3 regions of the Cyanobium sp. ATX 6F1 genome follow, and region 2 is predicted to be linked to each of the others. Evidence: predicted binding sites of a transcription regulator. Region 2 holds the regulator's gene; each other region holds the start of a gene.
What was found. Region 2 encodes NtcA, which controls nitrogen genes in cyanobacteria. Its sites were predicted from a motif close to GTANCNNNNGNTAC; they were not measured.
Positions count from the first base shown of each region.

Region 1 (6,839 bases), on a different contig from region 2:
CATTCGGACCGATCACCGCCCGCAGCTCGCCGGGTGCCAGCTGCAGATTGAGATCGTTGAGGGCCCAGAAACCATCGAAGCTGACGCTCACCGAGCGCAGTTCCAGCAGCGGACTCACGCCGGTGGACGGGGTGCTCATGGCTCGACTCCTCGGGTGGACGGCGGGGTGAGTTCGGCGGCCTCGGCCTGCACGACGGGATCGAGATCCAAGGCGGGATAGGTGGGCGCCAGGGGCGGCCAACCGAGCATCGCCTGGAGCTGGCGCACTCCGCCCTGGCGCCACCAGCCCACCAGGCCATCGGGCAGGGCGGTGACCACCAGCAGGAACAGACCCCCCTGGATGAACAGCCAGGTTTCGGGCAGCTGCTCACTGATCAGGCTCTTGGCATAGTTGATCAGCACGGCCCCGAGCACAGCCCCGATCAGGGTGCCCCGTCCGCCCACCGCCACCCAGATCACCATCTCGATCGAGAACGGCACCGCCATGAACTGGGGGCTGACGATGCCGGATTGGACGGTGTAGAGCGCTCCGCTCACCCCGGCCAGGGCTCCGGCCACGGCGAAGACGAGGGTCTTGTAGGCGGTGGGGTTGTAGCCCGTGTAGCGAAGCCTGGGCTCATCATCTCGGATCGCCACCAGGGCATCACCGAAGCGGCCGCTGGTGAGCCAGCGGCAAAGGAACCAGGCCGCCACGGTCAGCACCACGGTGAGCAGGAACAGGCTGCGCTGCATGGCATCGGAGCCGACCAACTCGCCGAAGATCCGCGCGGTGTCGGTCTTGAGGCCGTTGGTGCCGTTGATCAGCTTCTGTTGGCCGTTGAAAAAGTTGAAGAAGACCAGCAGGGCCGCCTGGGTGAGGATCGAGAAGTAGACCCCCTTGATCCGGTTGCGGAACACCAGAAAGCCGAGCAGGCCAGCCACCAGGGCAGGGATCACCCAGATCGCCAGAAACGTGAACACCGGCGAGGTGAAGGGCTGCCAGAAGGTCGGCAGCTCCTTGACGCCGTAGAGGCCGAAGAACTCCGGCAACTGGCCGGGCTCGAGGCTGTCGAGCTGCAGGTACATGCCGATGGCATAACCACCGATGGCGAAGAAGATCCCCTGGCCGAGGCTGAGCAGGCCGGTGAAGCCCCAGATCAGATCAATGCCCAGGGCGACGATGCCCAGCGAGAGAAACCGACCGAGCAGGTTGAGCCGGAAGGGGGGCAGTAGCACCGGCAGGATCAGGGCCGCGGCCACGATCAGCACCCAGGGCAACAGGCGACGCCAGAGGGGAGCAGCGGTGGGCGCCATGGCTCAGGCCTCCACCATGCGGCCCTTGGGCGGGAAGATCCCCGCCGGGCGGAACTGCAGGAAGACCACGATGATCGCAAACACGAGCACCTTGGCCATCGAGGTGGTGGCGAAGAAGGTGATCAGCTCGTTGAGGCCGCCGGGCATGGCAGGCCAGACCAGAAGCAACGAACCGGAACCGACCACATAACTCAGCACACCGATGGCGAGGGCCGCCACCACCGTGCCCATGAGCTTGCCCACCCCTCCGAGCACCACGACCATGAAGCAGTCGACGATGTAATTGCCTCCGAGGTTGGGGCCCACCGATCCCAGCAGGGTGACGGCGACACCAGCCACACCGGCCAGACCGGAGCCGACCAGGAAGGTGAGCGCATCCACCTTCTGGGTGGGGATGCCGAGGCAATCGCTCATCGGCCGGTTCTGGGTGACCGAGCGGATGCGGATGCCCCAGACGCTCTTCTGCAGGAACCAGGTGACCGCCACCAGGGCGGCGATGGTGAGGGCGATGATGAACAGGCGCGCAGTCGGCATGTTCACGGCCCCCACGTCGATGGAACCGCGCAGCCAGCTGGGCGCGGTGACATCGAGGTTGCGGGCGCTGAACCAGGGTTCATCAAGGGCCCGCTGCTGTCCGAGGACGGCGGCCACGGCGATCCCCACCAGGCCGGCGACGAGCCAGTTGCCCACGGCGAGGATCGGGGTCCAGCGCTGTTGCCACCAGGCCTTGGGGGTGAGGCGAGGCAGCAGCAGACCGAGGGCCACCGCCAGCACCAGGCCGATGGCGAAGGCACTCGAGACCGAGCGCACAAACTGCTGCAGGATCAGGCTCACCCCCCAGGTGGCCAGCAGGGTTTCCAGGGGCCGCCCGTAGAGCCTGCGGATCACGGTCTTCTCCAGCAGCAGACCGGCCAGACCACTGACCAGGAAGGCGATCGGAATGGCAATCAAGATGTAAATCGGGAACAGCGCTTCCGGCACGGCGGCCTTGAAGATGTTCTGCACCACATAGGTGGTGTAGGCCCCGATCATCATCAACTCGCCATGGGCCATGTTGATGACGCCCATCAGCCCGAAGACCACGGCCAGTCCGAGTGCGGCGAGCACCAGCACCGAGCCGATGGCCAGGCCGTTGAACAGTGTTTCGTAGAGAAGATCCATGGCGTCCCGGCGGAACCGGGCAAGGTGAACGGTCAGCCCAGAAAGCCAGGCACGAAAAGAGGGGAGATTCCTCCCCCCTCTGAGGTCGATGGCCTGACGGCGATCACATCTTGAACTTGCCGGCGTCAGGACGCTTCTGGGTCCAGTCGCAGGTGTAGCCCTTGGTTTCAGGCACAAACTGGTTCCAGGCAATGGGCTTGAGGATGCCCTTGTTCTCGATGATCTTGAACATCCCATCCTTCTGGACCTCGCCGATCATCACCAGTTCAGTGGTGTGATGGTTGGGTTGAACTTCGATCGGACCCTGAGGGGCATCGAACTTCACTCCGATCAAGGCCTCACGCACCTTGGCGTTATCGGTGCTGCCGGCCTTCTCGGCACCCTTGGCCCAGAGGTAGACCATGTTGTAAGCCGACTCAGCCGGGTCGTTGGTGACCCGCTTCTCGCCATACTTCGCCTTGAAGTCAGCGGTGAACTTCTTGGAAGCCGGGGTATCAAGGCTTTGGAAGAAGTTCCAGGCGGCATAGGTACCTTCAAGGTACTCAGGCCCGATGGCGGCCACTTCCTCTTCCGCGATCGAGAAGCTCATGATCGCGTAACCGTTGGCCGGGGTGATGCCGGCAGCCTTCATCTGCTTGAAGAAAGCAACATTGCTGTCACCGTTCAGGGTGTTGACGATCACACCACCCTTGGGCAGGGCCTGCTTGATCTTGGCAATGATCGGCGCCACCTCAGTGTTTCCAAGGGGAAGGTAGTCCTCACCCACCAGCTTGCCGCCTTCTGCCTTGAGCTGTTCCTTCATGATCGTGTTGGCCGTACGTGGGTACACGTAATCGGAGCCCACCAGGAAGAAGTCTTTGCCCTTGTTCTTCAGCAGCCAAGACACAGCCGGCTCGGCCTGCTGATTGGGCGTAGCCCCGCTGTAGAAGATGTTCTTGGAGCACTCCTGACCTTCGTACTGGATTGGGTAGAAGAGGAAGTGATCCTTGGCCTCGAACACCGGCAGCATCGCCTTGCGGCTGGCGGAGGTCCAGCCTCCGAACACCACGTCGACCTTGTCCTGATCAATGAGTTTCTTGGCTTTCTCGGCGAAGGTGGGCCAGTCGGAAGCGCCGTCTTCCTCGACCGGAACGATCTTCAGCTTCTTGCCAGCAACATTGACACCACCGGATTTGTTGATCTCCTCGATCGCCATCAGCTCGGCTTCGGCCACCGTGTTCTCGGAGATAGCCATGGTGCCGGAGCGGGAGTGAAGGATCCCGACCTTCACTTCACCGTCGAAACCGCCGCCGCCGTCTCCGGAGGCCATCTTGTCGCCGCCACCGCCCCCACAGGCCACGAGGGAAAAGGACGTGGCCAGAGCGGTGGCGCCGCCCAGCAGACGAAAGGCCGTCTTCTGCGTCGAGGTGGGCTTCATTGAACAAAACTCCTGGGTGTGGTCCGCCAACTAGCGGAAAGGGCAACGTATCGACGGGTACCTCGGAAAACATGTAGCGGATCGCACCGTTTGGCCAACCCATGGGCGGCCTGTCACAGACCCAACGTCAAACAAGTCTCAATCCGGTAGCTGTTGCAACAGAAACTTCTCCACCTGATCGAGGCCCTCTCCCGAGCGGAGGTTGGTGAAGCACCACGGCAGACCCGGGCGCATGCGCTCGGTGTCCCGCTCCATCACCTCCAAAGAAGCGCCCACCATCGGGGCCAGATCGATCTTGTTGATCACCAGCAGATCGGAGCGGGTGATGCCCGGTCCCCCCTTGCGGGGGATCTTGTCGCCGGCGGCCACATCAATCACATAGATGCAGCGGTCGACGAGCTCCGGGCTGAAACTGGCGGCCAGGTTGTCACCGCCGCTCTCCACCAGCACCAGATCCAGGTCGGGGAAGGCCTGCTCCAGCTCCTCCACCGCCGCCCGATTGATCGAGCAGTCCTCACGGATCGCCGTGTGGGGGCAGCCGCCCGTCTCCACCCCGCGGATGCGCTCGGGGGCGAGGGCACCGGCGCGGGTGAGGAACTGGGCGTCTTCCTGGGTGTAGATGTCGTTGGTCACCACCGCCAGCTGCAGCCGGTCCCGCAGCGAGCGGCACAGGGCCTCCACCAGGGCCGTCTTGCCGGAACCCACGGGCCCGGCCACCCCCACGCGCAAGCGGCTCATCTAACTGCGGAACAGACGGGAGTAGAGCTCAGCATGCTGCAGCTGGGCCAGGGCCGCCCCGACCCCGCCGCTCCAGAGGGCGCGGGGGTCGGCGCCCACCAGCTCCCGGGCGCGGCGCTCCAGCAACGGCCCCAGCCGCAGCTGCAGGGCCTGGCCCGAGGTGGCCCCCAGGGGCACCAGGCGCACGGCGGCACTGATCTGATTGGCCACCCAGCCGTGGAGGTAGGCCTCGATCAGCTCAAGGGGCTCCAGCTCCAGGCACACCCCCGCCCAGGCCCAGGCGGCGCTCCAGCCCAGCCCAGGAGCTGCAGCTCCAGCCCCAGCCGGAGGCAGGGGCCAGCCCAAGTCCTTCAGCAACTGCAGCAGCGAGCGCCCCATTTGACGCTGCTGGGCCCGCAGCTCCGCCGCCTCCCGCTGGGCCAGCAGCCAACCGTCGAGTTCGGCCGCCGCCGGCAGGTCCCCCTGGGCCAGGGCCTCCATCAAGGGACCCAGGGCCGCGGCCTCGATCGCCACCAGGCCGCGCTCCAGCTCAGCGATCAGCCAGCCCTCCAGGGCGGCGACCTCGGCCAGCTGACCGCGCTGCACCAGCACCTCCAACCCCTCCGAATAACTGAAGGCGCCCACCGGCAGGGCTGGGCTGACCAGCTGATAAAGGCGCAGGCGGGACAGGCTCACGGCTGGTGGTGATCGTGGGGCCCCTGATGGCTGTGATCGTGGTGGCTGGGCCCAGCCCCGGCATAGGCACCGCCCTCGGGCAGGAAGGGCGCCTGCAACCGCTCCACCAGCAGGCCCCGCTGCCGCAGCAGGTCCTCGAGCACGCTGTCGACCCTCAGCCGCAGCTGATTGGCATGAACTTCCAGGGGCACATGGCGGTTGCCCAAGTGGTAAGCCGCCTGCAGCAGCGCCAGGGGATCGGCGGCGCGCACCACCAACAACGGTTCGGGGGCCGCCTCCACCAGCACCACAGGGCTGCCGCCCGCCGGGACCAAGCGCTCGCCGGGCTCCAGGGCCGCGCCCCGGGGCAACTGCAGCAGCAGATCCCTCCCGCAGGCGCTCCTGCGGTGGCCCCGCAGGCTGGTGCGTTGGTCAGCGTTCAGGGGCAGGAGCAGGACCGAACCGGCCTCGGGCCCTTCGGCTGGGCCGCCCAGGCGATTCACCAGCACCAGGGGCGTCGTGGCTGAGGAGCCGGAGGGGCCGAGGGGAGAGCGACTCATCACTGGCGACGGGGAAGGCGACAGGATGGGCGCCTAAGCCATTCCACCATCAGCCCCCGCTTGCCCCCCGCGTGATCGTCAGCCCACCCGAGCGCACCACCACCCCCTGGCGGGCCAGCGCCCAGCTGTGTTTCAGCCGAGCGGACCCTGGCGGAGCCACGGTGCACCAGGGCGGAGCCACGGCACCGCTCAAGATCCAACGTGCCTTCCGCCAGCAGGATGGTCGCTGCGAACTGCCGCTGCTGCACACCGCCGGCGGCCTCGTGGGGGGCGATGAGCTCGCCATCGAGGCCCAGCTGGGCCCCCGAAGCCAGGCCCTGATCACCAGCGTGGCGGCCCAGAAGGTCTATGGCACGGTGGGACGCTCGCGGATCACACCCAAAGGCACCTGGGCCCGGCAGCGACTGCAGTTTGATCTCGCCGCCGGGGCGGACCTGGAATGGCTCCCCCAGGAGCTGGTGCTCTACGCGGGCGCCCTGTTCGAGCAGCACAGCCGGGTGGAGCTGACGGCCGGGGCCAGCTGGCTGGGGGCGGAGGTGGTGCGGCTGGGCCGCAGCGCCGACGGCGAAACCCTCGGCTCCGGCAGCTGGCGTTCCTCCCTGGAGATTCGGCGCGCCGGGAGCTGGAGTCTGGTGGACCGCTTGGCACTGGGGGGCGAGAGCCTCACGGACCCCCATGGCCTGGGGGGATCCCCCGTGTTCGGCAGCCTGGTCTGGGCGGCGCCAGAACCCGTGAGCGAGGCGCTGCTGGAGGCATGCCGCGCCGATCGACAAGGGCTGGAGGGGGCCATGGCCTGCGGACGATTGGATCAGGGGCTGGTGGCCCGTTACCACGGGCCCTCCACCCAGGCGGCCCGCTGGTGGTTCACGCGCCTCTGGGCACGCATCCGCGCCGAGCGCGGCCTGCCGCCACCTGAACTGCCGCGGGTGTGGCCGTTTCAGGAATCACCCTTCACTCACCTCCCCTCCCCTGGGGAAGCCCCATGAGCCGGCAACGGCTGGGCGCGCTGAGCGAGC
Region 1 covers NZ_JAGQCS010000012.1:26,702-33,540, forward strand. Annotated here, with positions in the region: gene urtD (urea ABC transporter ATP-binding protein UrtD) at 1-139, opposite strand, end outside; gene urtC (urea ABC transporter permease subunit UrtC) at 136-1,293, opposite strand; gene KBZ13_RS14370 (ABC transporter permease) at 1,297-2,454, opposite strand; gene urtA (urea ABC transporter substrate-binding protein) at 2,558-3,871, opposite strand; gene ureG (urease accessory protein UreG) at 4,010-4,609, opposite strand; gene KBZ13_RS14385 (urease accessory protein UreF) at 4,610-5,278, opposite strand; gene ureE (urease accessory protein UreE) at 5,281-5,823, opposite strand; gene KBZ13_RS14395 (urease accessory protein UreD) at 5,895-6,809, shown strand.
Region 1: a site for NtcA is predicted at 3,919-3,932, ahead of urtA (urea ABC transporter substrate-binding protein). Genes of this name have one in related genera too.

Region 2 (6,839 bases):
CCTCCTCGGCCCCGTTCCCTTGGTAGGACTGATGGGCCGCCATCCAGTGGGCCCCCATGTAGATGCTGACCGCCACCAGCAGCAGCGTCATCGGCGCCCGGATCGGCAGGGTCAGGTAGCGGAGCATCGTTCTCAGGGCCGTCGTCTCTCAGGGCCTTCGGCTTCCAGGCAGCACCGTATCGGCGGCGGGCCGATCCAGCACCAGAGCAATGGCCTCCAGCGGGCAACTGGGGATGCACTGCTCGCACACCAGGCAGATTTTGGCGTCGAAGTGCAGCTGCCAGCTCGGGGCACGGCTGCTGAGGGCGCCGCTGGGGCAGACGCTCGAGCAGATGCCGCAGTCGACGCAGCGGGCTGGATCGACGCGGATCTCCCCGGGGGCCCGGTTCAGGCCGAGGCCCAGGCTCTCCAGCCAGAGCTCCGCCGCATCGAGCTCGTCGATGTCGCCGGAGAGCTCCACCACCATGGTGCCGCTCTGGTTCGGGGCCACCTGGGCGCGCAGGATCTTCGCGGCGATGTCGAAATCGACCGCCAACCGATAGGTGATCGGCTGGTGCACCGCCTGGCGGGGGAAATGAAGGGTGAGGCGGCGTTTCACGCGGTTCGACCCGTCGCAACGAGGCTAGCGCTGCCAGAGTGCAGTCCTGTCCATCTTCCGCTGACCGTGTCCGGCGACCCTTCCCCCTCCCCAGCGACCGGCGCCACCGCCTCCCTGGGCCGACGGGAGCAGATCCTGCTGGCGCTGATCGCCGCCCTGCTGGCGGTGGTGGTGTTCGTCTTCCAAGGGGGTCTGCGCCGGGAAGCACCCCTGGAGCGCCTGGCCCGCCTGTCGCTCGATCTGCCCGTGGCCCTGAGCGACGGACGGCCCACCCTGGTGGAGTTCTATGCCGACTGGTGTGAGGCCTGCCGGTCGATGGCTCCGGCCATGGAGGCGATCGAAGATCATCACCACGGCGAACTGGATGTGGTCTTGCTCAACGTCGACAACCCTCGCTGGCAGGGCGAGGTCGAGCGCTATGAGGTCAACGGCATTCCCCAGCTGGAACTCTTCGATCGAGACGGTCAACCGATCGGACGCTCCCTGGGTGCCCGCAGCCGAGGGGAACTCGACGCCCTCACCGGTGCCCTGATCGCCCAGACCCCCCTGCCCCGCCTGGCCGGCGTCGGCAGCACCAGCCCCCTGGCCGGCGGCGGCGCCACCGCGGCCGTTACCGGTCCCCGCAGCCACGGCTGATTGCTGCCGCTAAAAAGGCCCCGTGCTTCGCTCAAGCCCACCCGTTCCCCCGCCATGAACCGCTTTCGGGTCGAGCTGATCGCCGCCACCCCCAACCCCCAGCAGTGCGTCTACGCCGCCATGCACCAGGACTACTCCGAGGATTTCGTGGCGGCCGACCGAGCCAACTGGCCCGATGAGACCCGGGCTGGGGAAATCTGCGTCAAGCGGCTGCTGGGGGGCGAACGCGGCCACTACGGCCCCCTGGAACACGGGCAGATCGTGCTGAACGTCGGCTGGTTTCCCCATTCGGTGATGCAGCAGGCCCGCACCCACCGGGTGGGTGTGAGCTTCGATGTGCAGTCGATGCGTTACACCGGCGATCGCATCCGCCGCGCCGCCAACGGGGAGCTGGAGCTTGAGGAGGTCTTCTACCTGCGGCCCGTGGGCAGCTACAGCGACCGCCAGGGCAAGAAGTACGCCTACACGGCCGAGGAGCGCGCCAAGGATCTGGCGCTCTGCCGCGCCGCCGCCGAGCGCTACCGCGACCTGCTTGACGCGGGCTTCGCCGAGGAGCACGCCCGCGGCATCCTGCCCTTCGACTACCGCCAGCACTTCGTGGTGAGCTTCAGCCTGCGGGCCTTCCTGCACTTCATGGACCTGCGGGCCAAGCTCGACGCCCAGGAGGAGATCCGCCAGCTCTGCGACCTGCTCTGGCCCCACTTCGTGGCCTGGGCCCCGGAGATTGCCGCCTGGTACGAGAAGAATCGGCTGCACAAGGCGCGGCTGGCACCCTGAGCGGGCCAAGACGGGCCATGGCCGAGCTAGCTCAGCAACCTCCCCCCTGTCGGCGGCACCAGCGGCGTTCCCAGGCGGCGATCGGCAGCCGCGGCGGGCCCCACACCCCCAGCCCCTGGCGCTGGGCCTGCCGTTCCTCTGAGAGAAAGGCCTTCGCATCGCAACGGCTGAGCTTCTGGCGGTAGACGAGGGCCTGACCACGCCGCACCAGGATCCAGTTGACGTTGCCCCGCTCGCTGAGCAGCTTGGCCACCGTTCGGCCGTAGCGGTCCGTGCCCAGAGGCGTGAGCAGGACCGGGCTGCCCGGAGGCAACAGCGCCCTCAGGGCCGCCCGCGACGCCACACCCCATGGGGGCTGAGCGAGCTCAGGCGCATCGATGCAGGCCAGCCGCAGCTTGAGCCGCCTGCCCTGGACCGCCACCATCAAGCTGTCGCCATCGACCACGGACAACACCTTCGCGCCCACCCGGCTGACGGAGTAATCCACCGAGAGCGGCACGGCGGCCTGGGCTGAACCTTGGGCGGCCAGTAGCAGCGGCAACGCCGCGAGGATGAAGCGCGCAGACCCCGTCCATGACACCGCCCCCGAAGCGCGAACTGCGCTCAGACCTTGGCGAGGGTCACCCGTTCCGGCTGGTGTTGGTACTTGCCGGAACGGTCGCTGTAGGTGGTCTCGCAGGGATCCCCCTCGAAGAACAACAGTTGGCAGATCCCCTCGTTGGCGTAGATGCGGCAATCGGCGCCGGACGAATTGCTGAATTCCAGGGTGAGGTGGCCCTCCCAGCTGGCCTCGGCGGGGGTGGTGTTGACGATGATCCCGAGGCGGGCATAGGTGCTCTTCCCAAGGCAGATCACGGTGATGTTCGCCGGCACCTTCATCTTCTCGAAGGCCACACCGAGGCCGTAGGAGTGGGCCGGCAGGATGAAATAGGACCCGTCCTCGTCCTGGTGCAGGGCGGCGGGTTCGAGGTTGGCGGGATTGAACCGCTTGGGGTTCATCACCGTGCCCGGCACATGGCGGAAGATCAGGAACTCCTTCGGCGAGAGCCGCAGGTCGTAGCCGTAGGACGAGCAGCCGTAGCTGAGCACCGGAGCCGTCCGGTTCTCAGGGTCGAGATGGCGCACCAGCGTGGGCTGGAAGGGCTCGAGCAAGCCTGCGGCGGCCTGTTCGTTGATCCAGCGATCGCACTTAAGCATCAGCTCCCCCGGCGCAACTGGGTGACCTGGTCGGCCATCGCCATCAGCGGCGGCGGCATCGACGGCCCGGTGAGGATCACATCGAGATGCGAAGGGCGCCGCTCCAGGGTCTCGCTCACATCGGCGGCCTCCAGGTAACCCAGTTCGACCGCCAGCCCCAGCTCATCGAGCACCATCAACTCCACCGAACCGGCGAGCAACTGCTCCCGGCTGAACGCCCAGACCTCCTGCACCGCCTGACGCTCCTGCTCGCTGGCGGGGGGGATCTCCAGACAACCGGGCACATCGGGGCGCAACCACTGAAGGCGGCCGCAGAGCCAGAGGCTGTGCCCCAGACCCTGCTCCACACCCCCCTTGAGGAACTGACTGATCAGCACACGACTGCCCAGGCCGGCGGTGCGCAGCGCCTGGCTGAACACTCCGCCGAAGCTGCCGCGGAACGGAGCCGTGTGGATCTGCAACAGACCTTCCTGCTGGCTCACGAGCCGCAGGCTGCGCAGGGGACGGGGGGCACCGTGGTCGAGGCCGGGTTTGCGCAGGCTGGCGGTCATCGGCACAGAAGGGGGAACACGGTGTCGCTCTGCCTGGGGCGCCGCGGCCAGCGAGGTGGCCAGCGACTTGGAGGGCCTGAGCCCCTGATCGGCAGCTGAAATCTGAGGGTGCAGCGGCAGGCGGGCCTGGGTGGCGGACCCTGAATGTAGCGGTGTCGGCCCCACCGGCAAGGCAACGGCACACCATCCCTAGCGCGAACGCACGTACCAGCACCCAGGAGCCAGAAACCTCCAGCGGAGCGATGGTGTCTGTTGATACAGGGGCAGCCAGGGGCGATCTTTAGCTTTTCACCACTTTCCCCGCCTTGATGGTCGGCGCCACCCGCGGTTTCAGCCGCTATAGCAGCGGTCCCAGCTCCGGAACGAGTGGCATGGCCTCCCCAGGCGCGGCTGGATCCGCCCCCACCCCCACGCTTCTGGATGTGATCCGGGGGCTCAGTGGCAGCAGCGTGGAAACGGTGGAGCGCAGCAAAACCATCTTCTTCCCCGGTGACCCCGCCGAGCGCGTCTATCTGCTGCGGCGCGGGGCCGTTCGCCTCTCACGGGTCTATGAATCGGGCGAGGAGATCACCGTTGCCCTGCTGCGGGAAAACAGCCTGTTCGGGGTGCTGTCCCTGCTCACCGGCCAGCGCTCCGACCGCTTCTATCACGCTGTGGCCTTCACCCGGGTGGAGATGGTGACAGCGCCTGCTACCTCCGTGCGCCGGGCGATCGAGGTGGACGCCAGCGTCGGCCTGCTGATGCTCCAGGGCCTCTCCTCGCGGATCCTGCAGACCGAGACGATGATCGAAACCCTCACCCACCGGGACATGTCTTCGCGGCTGGTGAGCTTCCTGCTGGTGCTCTGCCGTGATTTCGGCGTGCCCGGCAGCGAGGGGATCACCATTGACCTGCGCCTCTCCCACCAGGCGATCGCCGAAGCGATCGGCTCCACCCGGGTCACGATCACCCGCCTGCTGGGTGACCTGCGCAACGCCGGCCTGTTGCAGATCGACCGCAAGAAGATCACGGTGTTCGATCCGGTGGCCCTGGCCAAGAAGTTCAGCTGAGCCCACCGGCTCCAGCTCCGCCGCTGTCCCGCTCGATTCGTTCCCGCTCGATTCGGCTGGGTTGGATTCGGATGGATACTGAGAGCCTCCGCTTGGTTCCGTGTCCGGCTGGCTGCTGATCCTGGCTCTGCTGGTGCTCGGCGGAGTGCTCTCCACCTTCGGTGACCGCCTCGGCAGCCGCGTGGGCAAGGCGCGGCTGAGCTTGTTCAACCTGCGTCCCCGCAACACGGCGGTGCTGATCACGGTGCTCACCGGCAGCCTGATCAGCGCCGTGTCCCTGGGGCTGATGCTGCTGGTCAGCGAGCGGCTGCGGACTGGGTTGTTCCAGCTTGATCAGCTGGAGCGCAAGCTGCGGGACAGCCGCAGGGATCTGGCCAGCAGCCAGGCGGAGATCCGCCGGGCCCAGCAGGCGAGCGCGCGGGCCGAGCTCGGCCTGCACCAGGCCCAGGGGCAACTGGCCACGGCCGACCAGCGCGCCCAGAAACTGCGCAACGAACTGCAACCGCTTCAGCGGCAACGGCTCCAGCTGGAGCGGCAGCGCAATCTGCTCAGCCAGGACATCCGGGCCAAGGACGCGGACATCCGGCGCAACGAGGCGGAGCTTGCGACGGTGAACCAGCGCATCGCGGCGGGCGCCAAGGAACTGAAACGGCTTGAAGCGAAGTTGATCGATCTGCGCCGGGGGGACGTGGTGATCAGCAGCGGCCAGCCGTTGGCCACAGCCAAGATCAACCTGGAAAACGCCTCCCAGGCCACCCTCGTGATCAAGGCGCTGCTGCGGCAGGCCAACCTGGTCGCCTACCAGCGCGTGCTGCCGGACCAGGTGGCCAATCGCCAGATCCTGCTGGTGCCCCGCAGCGAGATCACCCGGCTCCAGGGTGTCATCACCAAACCAGGATCCTGGGTGGTGAGCATCATTTCCGCCGCCAATGTGCTGCGCGGCGAACAGCAAGTGCTGGCCTTCCCGGACGTGCGACCCAACCGCCAGGTGATCCGCCGCGGCGATGTGATGGCCACCACCGTTGTCGAGGCTGACCAGCGCAGTCCCGAGCAGGTGCGCAGTCGCTTGAATCTGCTGATGGCGGCCACCTTCACCCGCGCCCAGGGCCAGGGCTCCCTCGCCGACGGCGTGCAGTTCGACGTGGCCAGCTTCAACCGCCTGGGCAAGGAACTGAGCGAGCGGCCCCCGGGCCTGGCCGTTCGCCTGGAAACCGTGTCCGTCCGCAACAGTGACATCGCCGACCCGATCACCGTCGACCTGCGCTGGATCGACGGCCCCTCTCCGGCGGTGCGCAGCCTTCCCCGCCCATGACCCCTGCGCCGGCGGACGGGGCCCATGGCGGCCCCCTGGCGGCCCTGGATCCAGGCCGCAGCAAGTGCGGTCTGGTGCGCACCGATGGCTCGAGGCGGCGGGTGATCGAGGCCCTGGTGTTGCCACCAGAGGAGTGCTGGCAGCGAATCCAGCACTGGCAGGCCGAGGACCCGCTGGCAGCGCTGGTGCTCGGCAACGGCACCGGCAGTGGCGCCTGGTGCGCGCGGTTGTCGCCGCTGCTGCCTGTGATCCTGGTGGATGAGCGCGGCAGCACCCTGGCGGCGCGGCACCGGTTCTGGCAACTGGAACCTCCCGGCCCCTGGAGGCGCCTGCTGCCGGAAGGCCTGCGTCTTCCACCGCGGGATTGGGATGACGTGGTGGCCCAGCTGCTGCTGGAGCGTCACCTGGGGTGGCCCCTGGAGCGGCAGATCCCGGACGGGCGAGCTGTTACAGGCGTGCCCGCACGGTGAAGGCGTAATCGCCTCCCGGCTCGAGCTGGTAGTCGGCCTGCAGCAGAAAGCGCAGCAGGGCGTCCTGAATCAGAGCCCGCCCCAGGGAGGGCTCAACGCTGAGTTCGCCCCGATCGAAGGCCCAGCTGAAGGTCCAATGGAAGCCACCGGCCGTGACCTCGCCCTCCAGCAGTCGTCTGCTGAAGCTTTGGTGCAGCACGCGCAGCTGCGCGGTGGTGGCGGGAAGGCGACTCAGCGCGGTGGAAGCGA
Region 2 covers NZ_JAGQCS010000005.1:29,078-35,916, forward strand. Annotated here, with positions in the region: gene KBZ13_RS08700 (hypothetical protein) at 1-127, opposite strand, end outside; gene KBZ13_RS08705 (NIL domain-containing protein) at 149-598, opposite strand; gene KBZ13_RS08710 (thioredoxin domain-containing protein) at 665-1,234, shown strand; gene thyX (FAD-dependent thymidylate synthase) at 1,289-2,011, shown strand; gene KBZ13_RS08720 (thermonuclease family protein) at 2,043-2,552, opposite strand; gene dcd (dCTP deaminase) at 2,615-3,208, opposite strand; gene KBZ13_RS08730 (cob(I)yrinic acid a,c-diamide adenosyltransferase) at 3,208-3,759, opposite strand; gene ntcA (global nitrogen regulator NtcA) at 4,068-4,808, shown strand; gene KBZ13_RS08740 (DUF3084 domain-containing protein) at 4,909-6,120, shown strand; gene KBZ13_RS08745 (RuvX/YqgF family protein) at 6,117-6,590, shown strand; gene KBZ13_RS08750 (DUF3146 family protein) at 6,568-6,825, opposite strand; gene pth (aminoacyl-tRNA hydrolase) at 6,822-6,839, opposite strand, start outside.

Region 3 (6,839 bases), on a different contig from region 2:
TGTGGACCTGCCGCCGCGGGTGTCGCTCGCCAACAGCAGCGGCGCCGACATCTTTCTGAGCATCCACGCCAACGCCCTGAGCATGTCGCGGCCGGATGTGAATGGCATCGAGACCTTCTATTTCGAGAGTGCCAGTGCCCGCAGCCTGGCGGCCTCGGTGCAGCAGGAGGTGCTGGCGGTCTCCCCCGGCAGCCCTGACCGCGGGGTGCGCCAGGGTCGTTTCTTCGTGATCCGCCGCACCGTGATGCCGGCGGCGCTGGTGGAGATGGGCTTCGTCACCGGTGAACTGGATTCACCGCGCCTGGCGGACGGGCAGCACCGCCGCAGGTTGGCCTTGGCGATCGCCACGGGCCTGCTCAACTACCTCAGGGGCGGACAGTGAGTTTGCTGCTGGGGCTCTTTGACAGCGGCCTGGGGGGGTTGACCGTGCTCAACCAACTCCTGGTGCGACACCCGCAGCAGCGCTTCCTCTACCTCGGTGACACGGCCCGGGTGCCCTACGGCCAACGCTCACCCGAGGAGATACGCGCGATTGCCTCGGAGGTGGTGGCCTGGCTGCGGGCCGAAGGGGTAGATGCCCTGCTGATGGCCTGCAACACCTCCAATGCCCTGGCCTTTGATGTGGCCGTGCATGAGGCCGGAGTGCCGGTCTACGGCCTGATCGACAGCGTCGCCACCCAACTGCGCAGCCAGCGCGTGGGGGTGCTGGCGACCCCGGCCACGGCCGCGAGCGGTGCCTACGGCCGGGCCATCCGCCACCACCTGCAGGGTGCGTTGGTGCTGGAGGTGCCCTGCCCGGAGTTCGTGCCCCTGATCGAGGCGGGAAACCTGCGGGACCGACGATTGATCCAAGCGGCCCAGTCCTACCTGCAGCCGCTACTGGAGGCGCGGGTGGAGGCGATCGTGCTCGGCTGTACCCACTACCCCTTGCTGGGGCCGCTTCTGCGCCAATTGGTGCCAGAAGAGGTGCTGCTGGTGGATCCCGCCGTCGCCGCCGTGGCACGGCTGCAGGCGCTGCTTGATGGCCAGGGCCCTGGGCCCAGCCGTCCCCACCAACTCGAGGCGGTTGGCCAAGGCCGCTTCTGCGTCACCGGTTGCGCCGAGAGCTTCGCCAGCGCCGCCACCCCCTGGCTGGGCCAGCGACCAACCGTGGAGCAGGTGTCCCTGCAGTCGCTTTCCCGGGCCTTCTAGGATCGGCGGACCGGAGGGGTCCATGGCAACGGTCGCAGAGTTACTCCAGCCGGTCGAAGCCGACCTCGAGACCCTGCTCAGTGACCTGCGCAACCTCATCGGTGCCGGCCACCCGATTCTTCAGGCGGCCGCCGAGCATCTGTTCAGCGCCGGAGGCAAGCGCATCCGCCCGGGCATCGTGCTGCTGCTCTCCCGCGCCCTGGCACCCGATGGGGAGCTGAGCCCGCGCCACCGGCGCCTGGCCGAGATCACCGAGATGATCCACACGGCCTCCCTGGTCCACGACGATGTCGTGGATGAGGCCTCCACCCGTCGGGGTGTGGCCACGGTTCACAGTCGTTTCAATCACCGGGTGGCGGTTCTGGCGGGCGACTTTCTGTTCGCCCAGGCCAGTTGGCACCTCGCCAACCTCGACGATCTCGAGGTGGTCAAGCTGCTTTCGCGGGTGATCATGGATCTCGCCGATGGCGAAGTGCGCCAGGGCCTCTACCGCTACGACACGGGTCAGAGCTTCGCCACCTACCTCGACAAGAGCTACTGCAAGACCGCCTCACTGATCGCCAACAGCGCCCGGGCCGCCGGTGTGCTCAGCGGACTTCCCGCCGACCAGCTCGACGATCTTTACCGTTTCGGCCGCCAGCTGGGTCTTGCCTTCCAGGTGGTCGACGACATCCTCGATTTCACAGGCAGTGACCAGCAGCTGGGCAAGCCGGCCGCCAGCGATCTGGCCACCGGCTACCTCACGGCTCCGGTGCTCTATGCCCTCGAAGAGCGGCCCTCCCTGGCGGGCCTGATCGAACGGGAGCTCTGTGAGCCCGGCGATCTGGAGCAAGCCCTCGAGCTGGTGCGCGGCTCCGGTGCCATCCAGCGCTCAAGGGCTCTGGCTGAAGAATTCGCCCGTGAGGCCGCCGGCACCCTGGCCTGGCTGGCTCCCTCTGAATCCCGCAGCGCCCTGCTGGCCCTGCCTGATTTCGTGCTCAGCCGCCTGTATTGAGCTCCTGAATCAGTGGTCCATCGCCTCTGAATCCCTGCTCGGTCGCTGCTGAGATCTCGCGCTTTGGGGTGGAGGCCATGAAAATGCCCCCGCCTGGGCGGGGGCGCAGTTGAAGGGCTTGATGACCAACGGCGGTCAGTAGGCCATCGGGTCGTAGGCCTCTTCACCGTGCAGCACGTAGTCGACACCACGATCCTCCTCTTCGGGAGTAATCCGGAGCGGCATGATCGCTCCAAGGATCAAGAGAATCACAGCCGTTCCGATACCCACGAATCCGTAGGTGATGAGTACAGCTTTGAGCTGAACCACAAACAGCCCCAGGTTGCCGCCGGCTGCCATGACTTCGGCAGATTTGGGGAAGTAGTCCGCCGGAACGAGGGCCGAGACGGCGAACACCCCCGTCAGCAAGGCACCGATGGTTCCGCCCACGCCGTGGACCATGAAGGTGTCCAGCGAATCATCGAACTTGATCGCCATCTTCACCCTCACGGCGATCAGGCAGGCCGTAGCCGTGAGAGCACCGATGATGATCGAGTGCCCCATGTAGACGAAGCCAGCGGCGGGAGTGATCCCCACCAGGCCCGCCACAGCTCCGGTGGCCGCACCCACGGCTGTGGGCTTGCCATCGAGGAACCATTCCAGCAGGCACCAGGTGAGCAGGGCCGCCGAAGCCGCGGTGGTGGTGGTGAGGAAGGGGTAACCGGCCGTCTTGGAGGCGAACATGCTGGCCCCGTTGAAGCCGAACCAGCCGAACCAGAGCAGGCCTGCACCCAGAAGAATGAAGGGCACGTTGTGGGGTGGGCTCTTCTGCTCGGGCCAGTTGGTGCGCTTGCCGATGATCGCGGCCGCAACGAGGGCGGACACACCGGAGGCGATGTGCACGACCGTGCCGCCGGCGAAATCGATCGCACCGATGCCAAAGCAGCCGAGGAAGCCGCCTCCCCAGACCATCTTGGCCATGGGGGAGTAAATCAACAGGCTCCAGAACAGGCAGAACCAGAACCAGGCCTTGAAACTGATGCGCTCCACCAGAGCGCCACTGATCAGAGCCGGGGTGATGATCGCGAACATGCCCTGGAACAGGGCGAAACTGGTGGCGCTGATGGCGAAACCATCGGCCAGGGGAGCATCTCCGAGGGGACCACCCACCCCATTGAGCATGAAAAACTCGAGGCCACCGATGAAGGGACTCCCGAATCCGACTCCGAAGGCGAGGCTGTAGCCGATCACCACCCAGAGCACCCCGATGAGACCCATCAGGAAGAAGCTCATCATCATGCAGTTCAGAACGTTCTTGGCCCGGGTGAAGCCCCCGTAGAAGAACGCCAGCCCCGGGGTCATCAGCAGCACGAGGGCCGAGCCGACCAACATCAGCAGGTTGTCGGCCCCATCGGTGGGGACTTTGGTGAGCGCTGCCTTGGCGGCGCCGGCCATCAGTGGCATCACCAGGGCACCGGCGGCCAGGAGGACCACGGCGAACCGGCGCAGGTGAGGGTTCTCCACTCCCGCCATGAATCTGAGGCGGAAGCTGTCAAATGTTTCGAGAGCAGAGGGGCCGGCCGTGAGGGCGGCGCTCCAGTTGGAAAAGGGTTGGGTCCTTCGCATCATCAACGCCCCTTTGCAGGAACTGATCGATAAACGGGCTTGGTCAGAGTCCGGCGATCGCGGCACTGGGCTTGTAGCCAAAGGCACAGATCGTTAAATCCGTGCGCCAATGGGAGGCATTTAGGGGGCATATGAGGCTCTCGGGGGTCGTTCCGCGGCAGAGGTCTCGGCGGGGTTGCTCACCAGCCGGGTGAGTGGTGCCTCTTGGTCATGCTTTAGGAACTAGGGCCGCTGGATGGTGAGCGAGCGATTGGAATGACTTGGACGAGGTTCCCTGCGCTCAGCAAATGCTGCTGGATTGGGTGATCGTGAGTCTCCATACGTTCAGGGGGGATTGAACGTGCGGCCCAGGCCAGCCTCCTCTGCCTACATTCAGCGGTGGGGGAGCGCCTAGGCCAGCTCCACCTCCCGAAGACTGCGAATCAAGCGCACCCCCGCAGGAAAGGCCCCCTCATCAAGATCCCCGGCGAGCACATGCACCTGGCAGCCGGCCTCATGGGCAGCGCGGGCCCCGGCCGGAGAATCCTCGAAGGCCCAGCAATCGCCCGCCGGCACCCCCAGGCGCCGGGCCGCAAGCAGATAACCATCCGGAGCGGGCTTGCCCTGCCCAAGTTCAGGGTCGTCCCCGTGCACCCGCAGCTCGATCAGCCCCAGCCAGGGGTGGGGAGCGGCCTTGCGCGCCACCGCCTCACGGCTGCTGCTGGTGACCAGGGCCATGGGGATGGCCAGCTCCCGGCAGCGGGCGAGCAGTTCCGCCGCGCCATCGATCGCACTGGCCTGGGGCAGCAACTGCCTGGCGATCGGCTGTTGCACGGCCAACAGCTCCTCCGGCGTGGGGGACGGAGCTTCGCCCGCCTTGATCCAGCGGCGCACCTGGCGGGCGTTGTCATCGCGCCGGCGACCCCGCAGGGCCAGCAGCTGTTCGTGGGCCAGCTCCACGCCGAAATGGCGGGCCGCCTCCCGCCAGGCGCGGCCATGCAGGGGCTCGGTGTCCAGCAGGAGACCGTCGAGGTCAAACAGACAGGCGGCGGGCCGGCTCATCGGGCCATCCTCCCAGCCCACCTCCTGGCCTTGAGGCCGCAACCTTCAACATCCGTCTCCCCCCTGGGCGCCCGGGACGGTCGCTGGCTTGAATGGGCGATCGGTGCAGCAGATGGATGAGCGAGGCCACGATCGAATCGGTGCTCCAGGAGCAACGGGTGTTCGCCCCCCCCGCGGAGCTCGCGGCCACAGCCCAGATCGGCAGCCTCGCGGCCTACCAGGAACTGGTGGCCCGGGTGGAGGCCGACCCCGACGCCTTCTGGGGCGAGCAGGCCCGCACGCAGCTGCACTGGTTCACACCCTTTGAGCAGGTGCTCGATTGGAGCCACCCGCCCTTCGCCCGTTGGTTCGAGGGCGGTACCACCAACGTTTCCTACAACTGCCTCGATCGCCATCTCGATGGCCCCCGCGCCGACAAGACGGCGCTGATCTGGGAGGGGGAGCCGGGGGACGTGCGCACCTTCACTTACCGCCAGCTCCATGCGGAGGTGAGCAAGGCCGCCAATGCCCTGCGCTCCCTGGGCATCGGCAAGGGCGACCTGGTGGCGCTCTACATGCCGATGGTGCCCGAGGCGGCGATCGCCATGCTGGCCTGCGCCCGCATCGGCGCCCCCCACTCGGTGGTGTTCGGGGGGTATTCCGCTGAGGCCCTGCGGGACCGGCTGATCGATGGTTCGGCCAAGGCGGTGATCACCGCCGATGGCGGCTTCCGCAAAGACAAGCCCGTGGCGCTCAAGCCGGCGGTGGATCAGGCCCTCGCTGAGGGTTGCCCATCGGTGGAGCATGTGCTGGTGGTGCGCCGCACGGGCCAAGAGGTGGGCTTCACCAGCGGCCGGGACCACTGGTGGCATGAGCTGGTGGAACCCCAGAGCCCCGAGGCGCCCGCCGAGCCGATGGCCAGCGAGGACCGCCTGTTCGTGCTCTACACCTCCGGCTCCACCGGCAAGCCCAAGGGAGTGGTGCACACCACCGCCGGCTACAACCTCTGGGCCCAGCTCACCTTCCAGTGGATCTTCGATCTGCGCGAGGACGACATCCACTGGTGCACCGCCGATGTGGGCTGGATCACCGGCCACAGCTACATCGTCTACGGCCCGCTCTCGAACGGCGCCACCACGGTGATGTACGAGGGAGCCCCGCGCCCCAGCAAGCCCGGGGCCTTCTGGGAGGTGATCGAGAAGCACAAGGTCACGATCTTCTACACCGCGCCCACGGCGATCCGGGCGTTCATGAAGAACGGCCGGGAGGTGCCCGACCAGTACGACATGGGCTCCCTGCGCATCCTCGGCACGGTGGGAGAGCCGATCAACCCCGAGGCCTGGATGTGGTACCGGGAGGTGATCGGCCACAACCGCTGCCCGGTGGTGGACACCTGGTGGCAGACCGAAACCGGCGGCGTGATGATCAGCCCCCTGCCCGGGGCCACCCCCACCAAACCCGGATCCGCCACCCTTCCCCTGCCCGGCATCTCCGCCGACGTGGTGGACATCAGCGGCAACAGCGTGGGGGTCGATGAAGGGGGCTACCTGGCGGTGCGGCGCCCCTGGCCCGGAATGATGCGCACCGTGCACGGCGATCCCGACCGCTTCCGCCGCAGCTACTGGGAGCACATCCGCCCGGCCGATGGCAGCTGGCTTTACTTCGCCGGCGATGGCTCCCGCCGCGATGCCGACGGCTACTACTGGGTGATGGGCCGGGTCGACGACGTGATCAACGTCTCAGGCCATCGGCTGGGCACGATGGAGATCGAATCGGCCCTGGTGAGCCACCCCGCCGTGGCCGAAGCGGCCGTGGTGGGCCGCCCCGATGAGCTCAAGGGCGAAGGGATCGTGGCTTTCATCAGCCTGGAAACCGGCCGTGTGGGCGATGGGGCCCTGGCTGCCGAGCTCAAGAAGCACGTGGGCAAAGAAATCGGCCCGATTGCCCGCCCCGATGAGATCCGCTTCTCCGATGCCCTGCCCAAGACCCGCAGCGGCAAGATCATGCGCCGCATCCTGCGCTCCCTGGC
Region 3 covers NZ_JAGQCS010000003.1:346,986-353,824, reverse strand. Annotated here, with positions in the region: gene KBZ13_RS06935 (N-acetylmuramoyl-L-alanine amidase) at 1-382, shown strand, start outside; gene murI (glutamate racemase) at 379-1,191, shown strand; gene sds (solanesyl diphosphate synthase) at 1,214-2,185, shown strand; gene KBZ13_RS06920 (ammonium transporter) at 2,321-3,697, opposite strand; gene KBZ13_RS06915 (HAD family hydrolase) at 4,181-4,831, opposite strand; gene acs (acetate--CoA ligase) at 4,948-6,839, shown strand, end outside.
Region 3: a site for NtcA is predicted at 3,864-3,877, ahead of KBZ13_RS06920 (ammonium transporter). Genes of this name have one in related genera too.